Antarctobacter heliothermus: one gene and its partner. The protein of the gene in region 2 binds, or shares a complex with, the protein of the main gene of each other region. Links are inferred from orthologs where the notes say so. Each region holds a gene or a part of one and is shown on either strand. Other genes may lie near its edges.

Region 1 (4,010 bases), 2.5 Mb from region 2 along the record:
AACGGGCAGGACGATGGCGGTATCGGTGGCCAGCAAAAAGTCGCTCTTGTCATAACCGGCATCGACCAGTTGTTCTTCGACCCCGGCGGACATGCGGTTGTCACCGCCAGTGGCGGGGGAACCGATCATGTAGGCGTCATAGGCCAGATCGGTGCCGACATATTCATAGCCCCAGTACCACTGATAGCCGGTCACCTTGATAGTGATGTCGCCCTCAGGGATTTCCTGCTGCTTGAACAGCACCGGCAGCGAAAAGGCACCGATAAAGACCAGAATGACAATCGGGCCAATGGTCCACGCCACTTCAAGCGGCGAGTTGTGGGTAAAGGCCTTGGGGACTGGGTTGGCCTTTCGGTTGAAGCGGACGGCGGCGTAGGCCAGCAGACCAGTCACGAAGAGGGTGATGATGGTGATGATCACCAGCACCATGCCGTCCAGCCATTGAAGATCGGCGGCCAGTTCGGTCGCGGCGGGCTGAAAGCCCATTCCGCCGGCGTGCGGTTTGCCCAGCACAGGAAGGTCTTGCGCCAGTGCCGGCGCAGCAAGGAAGGCACTCAAAAGGCCCAGAAGCATCGATTTGCGTTGCATGTCTCACCCTGATCGGTTGCGAGTGTGGTCCACGGGAGGGCCACGGCGGCGGACCCGAATGGTCCACGCACCTCCCATTGCGTTCTGCCCTGCTTAAAATCATATTCCGGTATGCCGGGAAAGCTCGGCCCTTGCGGCAAACCGCCGCTTTTTTGATCCAGATCAAGCCGGAGACGCACATGACCCCCTCTGCCTTTCGCCCGTTCGAGACCCATCTGGACCTTGAGGATACCACCAAACTGGTGCGTACGGCACTGAACGGTGCCGAGGACGGCGAGCTGTTTCTGGAACGGTCCCGCTCGGAATCATTGGTGCTGGACGACGGGCGGGTCAAAACTGCCAGCTATGATTCGTCCGAGGGATTCGGCCTGCGTGCGGTGCGAGGCGAGGTGGCAGGCTATGCCCATGCGACCGAAATCAGCGCGAATGCGCTGAAACGTGCGGTGGATACGGCGCGCCTGGCGATCGGTGACGGCGGCGGGGTCATGTCGCCGCCTCCGGCGGGCACCAACCGCACGCTCTATACCGATTCTGACCCCATCGACGGCGCCAGTTTCCCGGTCAAGCTGGAGGTGCTGCGCGAGATCGACGCCTATACCCGTGATCTGGACCCGCGCGTTGTGCAAGTTACGGCAACCATCGCGGCGTCCTTGCAGGAGGTTTCGATCCTGCGGGCCGACGGCACGCTGGTCAGCGACACGCGCCCCATGACCCGGGTCAATGTCTCAGTCATCGTCGAACACAACGGTCGCCGCGAGTCCGGGACTGCGGGTGGTGGCGGAAGGGTCTCTCTCGAAGGATTGCTGGCCCCGCAGGACTGGCAGTCTAAGGCCCGCGAAGCGCTGCGCATCGCGCTGGTGAATCTGACGGCAGAACCGGCCCCGGCAGGGGCCATGGACATAGTGCTTGGCCCCGGCTGGCCCGGTATTCTGCTGCACGAGGCGATCGGCCACGGGCTAGAGGGCGATTTCAACCGCAAGGGATCTTCGGCCTTTGCCGGTCTGATGGGGCAGCGGGTTGCGGCCAAAGGTGTCACGGTTCTGGATGACGGCACGATTCCCGACCGTCGCGGTTCGATCACTATCGACGATGAGGGCACGCCCTCTGGCAAGAACGTATTGATCGAGGACGGCGTGTTGGTGGGATATATGCAGGACCGCCAGAACGCTCGCTTGATGGGCGTTCAGCCCACGGGAAATGGACGGAGACAAAGCTTTGCCCATATTCCGATGCCGCGCATGACTAATACCTACATGCTGGGCGGCGATGCCGATTCGGCGGATATTGTCGCGGATCTCAAGGACGGGATCTGGGCCGTGGGCTTTGGTGGCGGTCAGGTGGACATTACCAACGGCAAGTTCGTATTCAGCTGTACAGAAGCCTACCGGGTCAAGGACGGCAAGGTTGGCGCGCCGGTAAAGGGCGCCACGCTGATCGGCGACGGCGCGACTGCGCTCAATCAAATCCGGGCACTGGGTAACGATATGGCTCTTGATCCGGGTATGGGAAACTGCGGCAAGCAAGGCCAGTGGGTGCCGGTTGGTGTAGGCCAGCCCACGGTCATGATCGGCGGCCTGACCGTGGGCGGCGCGCAGGCCTGACGGTCCGGTTGGGCCGTTTCAGGGTTTTGGCGCGGCGTATATGCGTTCGCCATCAAAGCCCGACAATCTTTCGGAGGCGACTCGGCGCTCAGGTTGAGGCCGGTGCATACCGGCGATTTGACGGCGGGTAGTGTGGCGGTTTTTGCAAGGCGCCAGCCTTTTCACCTGTTTTTCGGATAATTCGGTGGGTTGGACCTTGCAGTCATGGATTTCGAGCCGCGATTTACCTGCCGTTAACCAGCCTGCCGCTATGACTCGTTAAGCAAGACGACGGGGTCAGGATGCGCGACGAAACTCACTCTTCCACTCACCCCCCACTCCCACCCACCACGGAAGATCATCGTGTGGCTTGGCTCCGTCTCTTGCGCTCGCGCCGCGTCGGGCCGACGACCTTCTGGCGATTGCTCGCCGAACACGGCAGTGCCGAGGCTGCGCTTGATGCGCTGCCCGGTGTCGCACGGGCCGCTGGCGTTGACCGCTATGAATCCTGTCCTCTGGGTGTGGTTGAGGCGGAATTGGCCGCCGGTCAACGTATTGGCGCTTGGATGGTCTGCCGTGGAGAGTCTGATTACCCGGAGGAGCTTGCAGAGATTTCTGATGCGCCCCCGATCCTCTGGGGTGTTGGGGATCGCACCGTCTTGCGCCGCGCCAAGGTGGCGCTGGTAGGTGCACGCAGCGCATCGTCACTGGGAACACGCATGGGCCGCCGTCTGGCCGAAGGGCTAGGGGCTGCTGGCCATGTGGTTGTCTCGGGATTGGCGCGCGGCATCGATACGGTCGCACATTTGGGCGCGCTGCCGACCGGAACAATCGCAGTCATGGCGGGCGGGGTGGACGTGCTCTACCCCTCGGAGAACACCAAACTGGCCGAGGACATAGCCGCCAACGGCGGCGCCCGTGTCAGCGAGCAGCCCATCGGAATGCAGCCTGTCGCACGCCACTTTCCTACCCGCAACCGTATCGTTTCCGGCCTGTCGCGGGGGGTCGTGGTTGTTGAGGCCGCGGCCAAGTCTGGCTCATTGATCACTGCGCGCACCGCGCTGGATCAGGGACGTGAGGTGCTGGCCGTGCCCGGCCATCCGATGGATGCGCGCGCCAGCGGGTGCAATCTCCTGATCCGCGACGGCGCGCGATTGATCCGCAACGTCGAAGACATCCTTGAGGCGCTGCCCCCGGCTGAGGCCACCTCGACGGCGGTTCAACAGGCACAATTTGACCTCTCCGAGCCGGACCCCGTGCCATCCGTTTCTCCCCCTGCAAGGCAGGTTAAATCCTCAGCCAAGGGCAAGCTGCGTGAAACGGCTGCCTTGCACCAGAGCATCCTTGAACGGCTGGGGCCGTCACCCCTGGCCGAGGATCAACTGATCCGGGATCTGGGCGCATCCGCCGGAAAGGTGTCGCCCGCCTTGACCGATCTGGAACTTGACGGGCAGATCAAGCGCCAGCCCGGAGGGTTGTTATCACTTGTGCCGCGCAACTAACCAGGGTCAGCAGACCTCGGGGATCACCGTGCCCCATGTCGGGCAGAACTGGGGATCCGCCCACCAGACATCGGTGGCGCCCGTCGCATGATGCACCGCAACCCATGTGTTGCCGGATCGCTGGTAAAGCGCCTGTATATTGGTACCGCCCCAGTCGAATGGATTGTCCCAGCCAGGGCGTTGCGGGATGTCGCCGGCAGTGATCTCGCGCCCGCCGGGCCGCATCGGATGCAGGCTAGCAAAAGCCACGTCGCCATCGACCCGCAGGACGGACACATCAAAGGACACCGGCGCGCCAAGGATCCACTCGGCGTGGGGCCGCATTGCATCCATCAGGTGA
Region 2 (5,032 bases):
CGTCACTCAACCCCGTGGTGCCAATCACATGCACCACCCGCGCCTGGGCGGCCAGTTCGGCAAAGGCCACCGTTGCCGCAGGTACGGTAAAATCGATCACCGCATGGGCGCGGGCAAAGGCCTCCAGCGGGTCGTCGGATACCATCACGCCCAGCGCCGCGCCGCCCATGGCAAGGCCCAAATCCTGCCCGACCCACGGATGGCCCGTCCGTTCCAGCGCGCCGCACAGGTGCAGCCGCTCATGCGCCACCACCTGCCGCGCCAGCATCTGACCCATCCGGCCCGACACGCCGGTCACCACAACACCGTAATCCTCCATTGTCCCGCTCCTTGCCACAAACGCCTTGCCCCTGTTAGCGCCCCGCGCCGACAAATGCACGCCCTCCGCGAACCGCTTGGCAAACCGCCACAGCGGGCCTAAGTCTGGGTCATGGCACGCAACAGATTCCAAGACGCCTCCGGGCCCAGCCAACGCCAGCTTCGGGTGGCAGAGCTGATCCGCCGAGCCCTCTCCGAGGTGCTCCAGCGCGGTGACATTCACGATCCGGACCTCAACCGGCTCTCTATCACCGTGGGGGAGGTGCGGGTGTCCCCCGACCTCAAGGTGGCGACCGCCTTTGTGGTGCCACTGGGCGGCGAGAATCAGGCCGACATGTTTGACCTGCTGGAACGCAACAAGGGCGAATTGCGCCGCGCGGTCACCCGCAACATGACGCTGAAATATTCACCGGAACTGCGCTTTCGGCTGGATGACACCTTTGACCGCCTTGACGAAACCCGCCGCCTGCTGGGCGACGAAGCCGTCAAGCGCGATATCGACAGCTGACCGTGCCGATGCGCCATCTCTTGTCTGGTCTGGCCCTCTTGATCACCACTCTGGCCAGCGCACCACAGGCCGGTGCCGTCGGCTGTCAGCCGCTGGATCACGACGGCAATCGCTACATCGTCTGCGAAGTGGACGCGACCGAAGAAGACATGCGCCTGTTCAGGTCGGACAGCTCCGGCACACCCTACGGCCATTTCAGCACGCTGAAGACCGAACTGGCGCGTGACGGGCGCGACCTTGAGTTCGCGATGAACGCAGGCATGTACCACGAGGACCGCTCGCCTGTCGGGCTGTACGTTGAGGACGGGCGCGAAGACATGCGGGTGATCTCGTCCCCCGGCCCCGGCAATTTTGGCCTGCTGCCCAACGGCATCTTCTGCATCGGCAAAGACTGGGCGCGGGTGTATGAGACACGCGATTTCCTGACCCGCCAACCGCAGTGCCGCTTTGCCACGCAGTCCGGGCCGATGCTGGTGATCGACGGCGCGCTGCACCCGCGTTTTTTGCCAGACAGCACCTCGCGCTACATCCGCAATGGTGTCGGCACCTCCGCTGACGGACGTCGTACGTTTTTTGCGATCTCGCAGAACACCGTCACCTTTCACGAATTCGCGCGCCTGTTCCGCGACGTTTTGAAGGTGCCCAACGCGCTGTTTCTGGACGGCAACATCTCACGCCTCTATGCGCCGCAGGTCGGGCGCGCCGATCTGGGACGGCGGATGGGGCCGATTGTGGCGGTCACCGTTCCAGCCCGATAGGGTCCCGCACGCCCCGGCCTTGCCTCTTGTGGCCGACAGGCTTACCTCGGTCCCCAACCGAACCACGCAGAGGCCACCATGTCCGACACGCCCCAAGACCTCGCCGCCGCCCTTCTGGATGCCGCCCGCAAGGCGGGGGCCGACGCGGCTGATGCCTTGGCGGTCGAAGCAACGGCACAGGCGATCGACGTGCGCGGCGGCACGCTGGAACAGGCCGAACGGGCAGAATACCGCGACCTCAGCCTGCGGGTCTTTCTGGGCCAGCGCAGCGCCAGCATCTCGGGCTCTGACATCCGCCCCGACGCGATGACGGAAATGGCAACTCGCGCCGTCGCCATGGCGCGCGAGGCCCCCGAAGACCCCTACATTGGCCTTGCCGACCCGGATCAATTGGCGACTGACCGCGATGCCACACCGCTTGACCTGTGCGACCCATCGAATGAACCGGCCCCCGCCGAACTGGAAGACGACGCCCGCCGGGCCGAAGCTGCAGCCCTGGCAACCCAAGGCATCACCCGCATCGATTCCGCCGCCGCACAGTACAACGCCCAGCGCATCGCCCTGGCCGCTACCAATGGCTTTTCCGGCAGCTACGCGCGCACCTCACGTAGCCTGTACTGCGTGGCCATCGCAGGCGAGGGTCTGGGGATGGAACGCGATCATGACGGGGACAGCCGTGTCTACCAGTCCGACCTGCGCAGCGCCGAGGAGATTGGCGAAACCGCCGCCGCCCGCACGCTGGAACGTCTCAATCCGCGCAAACCGAAAACCGGCGCCTATCCCGTGCTCTTCGATGAACGCATTTCGTCCTCGCTGATCGGCCATCTGGTCGCGGCGGCCAACGGCGCTCAGGTGGCGCGCGGCCAATCCTGGTTGCGCGAGGCCCTGGGACAGCAAGTGCTGCCCGACGGCATCAGCCTGCTTGAGGATCCGCACCGCCCCCGGATCAGTGGCTCACGCATCTTCGACGCCGAAGGTCTGCCGACCCGCCGCCGCGCCATGGTGGACAATGGGGTGCTGACCGGCTGGACGCTGGACCTCGCCAATGCGCGCAAGCTGGGCATGGACAGCACCGCCAACGCTGCGCGCGGCGGGGCCTCGGTCTCTCCTACCGCATGGAACCTGGAACTGACCCAAGGCGATCACAGCCACGCAGACCTGATGCGCCAGATGGGCAACGGACTTCTGGTCACATCGATGATCGGCAGCACAATCAACCCCAACACCGGCGACTATTCGCGCGGTGCCGCCGGGTTCTGGGTTGAGAATGGCGAGCCCGCCTACCCGGTGTCTGGTGTCACCATCGCCGGCAACCTGCGCGAGATGCTGCGCAGCCTGATCCCCGCCAATGATGCCCGGCCCTGGCTCAGCCGTGTGGTGCCCTCGCTGCTGGTCGAAGGGTTGACCCTTGCCGGCGAATGACCTCGCGCTGCTGATCGACGCCGCACGGCAGGCGGGCGACATTGCCCGCAGTTTTGTCGGCGGCCCTCTGGATGTTCAGTTCAAGGCAGCAGACGACAGTCCGGTGACCAAGGCCGACTTGGCGGTCAATACCCACCTGACGCAGGTATTGCGCGACGCGCGGCCCCACTATGCATGGTTCAGCGAGGAAACTCCTGACGACACCGCGCGCCTCTCGGCGAAACGGGTCTTTATCGTCGACCCGATCGACGGCACCCGCTCTTTCATAGAAGGCGACAAGACCTGGGCCCATGCGCTTGCCGTGGTTGAAGATGGCCGGACCACCGCTGCCGTCATCTACCTGCCAATGATGGACAAACTCTATTCCGCGCGCCTTGGCGGCGGTGCCTTCCTGAACGACCAATCCATCTCCGCAGACACCGTCACGACGCCCGAGGCGGCACAAGTGCTGGCCACCCGCGCCAGCCTCAATCCGGAATGGTGGCCCGGGGGCATCCCGGACATGCGCCGCAGCTTCAGGCCTTCGCTCTCCTACCGTCAGAGCCTGGTGGCCGAGGGCCGCTACGACGCCATGTTCACCTTCCGACCAACCTGGGAATGGGACATCGCTGCTGGCGCGCTGATCCTGTCAGAGGCAGGCGCAACGATCACCGACCGGCGCGGCGCTCCCCTGCGGTTTAACGCGGCCCACCCCCAGGCCGACGGGCTGGTCGCTGCAAACCCCCGCCTGCACGCAGCACTGCTGAACCGTCTTCCCTGACATCCCCGACCATGTTTCTTCTGTCCAAAAATATCCCGGGGGGCCGCCCGAACGGGCGGTGGGGGCAGCGCCCCCTCCCCACCCACTACAGCCACCCGACCCCGCCTTGACCCACCGCCCGCCATCGCTAGGCTCGCGCGGAACGCCACAACCACAAGGACCACGCCCCATGCAACGCCTGCACCTCGTCTTCGGCGGTGAACTCGTCGACCCGACAAAAACCGTCTTCAAGGACGTCAACGATCTGCATGTCGTCGGCATCTTTCCGAACTACCAAGAGGCCTACAACGCCTGGAAGGCAGAGGCGCAGCGCACCGTCGACAACGCCCACATGCGCTATTTCATCGCCCATCTGCATCGCCTGCGCCAAGAGGGCGAAGAGGCTTCCTCGACCGAGGAACTGGGCTGACCCCATGACCCGCCGCGCGCTCAGCCTGTCGGCCTACCTGACCTATGCGCGCAGCGCTTCCGCCGCGGGTGTGGCCCGAGATTGGCCCGACCGGCCGGACGGAGCTTTGGTCTGGGGGTTCGCCGAGGACACGGAACAGGGCCGTGCGCTCGCCAGCCTCGCCGCGCGGCTCGTTGCGCAGCGTCCTGAAGTGTCGGTCTGGCTCAGCGGGAGTGTGCCAGACCGGCCGGGGATCACAACCGTTCCCTTGCCGCGGGACCTGTCCGGCGACGACCTGCGCAACATGCGCCGGCGACAGCCGGATGTGGCGCTTTGGACCGGTCAGGCGCTGCGACCCGGATTGCTGGCCACGCTGTCCGAAGCCGGATGCCACCTGATTGCCCTCGCCCTCGAGGACGCCCCCTTTCCGGTCGATGCCCCGCGCTGGCTGCCCGATCCGGCCCCCGCGACGCTGGCGCTGTTCAACAGCCTATACACCAATGGCGCCGCAGCCAGCCGCCGGGTGCGCAGGCTTGGGGTCGAGACGGACCGTGTTCACGACGCCACCGCCTTTCTGGACACCGAGGCCCCGCTGGACTGCCCCGACGGCCTGCACGAGGAAATCGCCGCGCTTATCGCCGGCCGCCCGATCTGGCTGGCCGCACGGCTGCGCGCCGAAGAGGCCAGCGACATCCTGTACGCCCACCGTCAGGCCAGCCGGCTAGCCCACCGGATGCTGCTGATCGTGTCACCCGCCGACGCCGAGGCCGCCAGACATATCAGCCGTCTTCTGCGCAGCGAACAGATGCGCGTCTGTGATTGGGAAAACGGCGACATGCCGGATGAAAACACCCAAGTGCTGCTGGCCGGCGGGCCCG

Evidence for each region. The genes of interacting proteins can lie anywhere in the genome.
Region 1: the proteins of ANTHELSMS3_RS09910 (region 2) and tldD are in contact, whole or in part, in a solved structure (PDB 5NJ9), measured with the Escherichia coli proteins. The link is inferred for Antarctobacter heliothermus from one-to-one orthologs.

The regions. Positions count from the first base shown.
Region 1 is NZ_CP022540.1:4,567,291-4,571,300, reverse strand. The notes cover bases 1-2,978. They hold tldD (metalloprotease TldD), read left to right. Parts: upstream 1-767; coding sequence 768-2,189; downstream 2,190-2,978. Other genes in these bases: dprA (DNA-processing protein DprA), read left to right, coding at 2,471-2,978; coxB (cytochrome c oxidase subunit II), read right to left, coding at 1-588. In the rest of the region: more of dprA, read left to right, coding at 2,979-3,670; ANTHELSMS3_RS21705 (hypothetical protein), read right to left, coding at 3,677-4,010. UniProt on the Escherichia coli protein: Metalloprotease involved in CcdA degradation. Suppresses the inhibitory activity of the carbon storage regulator (CsrA).
Region 2 is NZ_CP022540.1:2,087,968-2,092,999, reverse strand. Bases 868-3,834 are described here. They hold ANTHELSMS3_RS09910 (TldD/PmbA family protein), read left to right. Parts: upstream 868-1,662; coding sequence 1,663-3,006; downstream 3,007-3,834. Other genes in these bases: ANTHELSMS3_RS09905 (3'(2'),5'-bisphosphate nucleotidase CysQ), read left to right, coding at 2,993-3,766; ANTHELSMS3_RS09915 (phosphodiester glycosidase family protein), read left to right, coding at 868-1,584. In the rest of the region: dapB (4-hydroxy-tetrahydrodipicolinate reductase), read right to left, coding at 1-319; 30S ribosome-binding factor RbfA, read left to right, coding at 431-826; more of ANTHELSMS3_RS09915, read left to right, coding at 835-867; ANTHELSMS3_RS09900 (DUF4170 domain-containing protein), read left to right, coding at 3,936-4,175; ANTHELSMS3_RS09895 (3-deoxy-D-manno-octulosonic acid transferase), read left to right, coding at 4,180-5,032.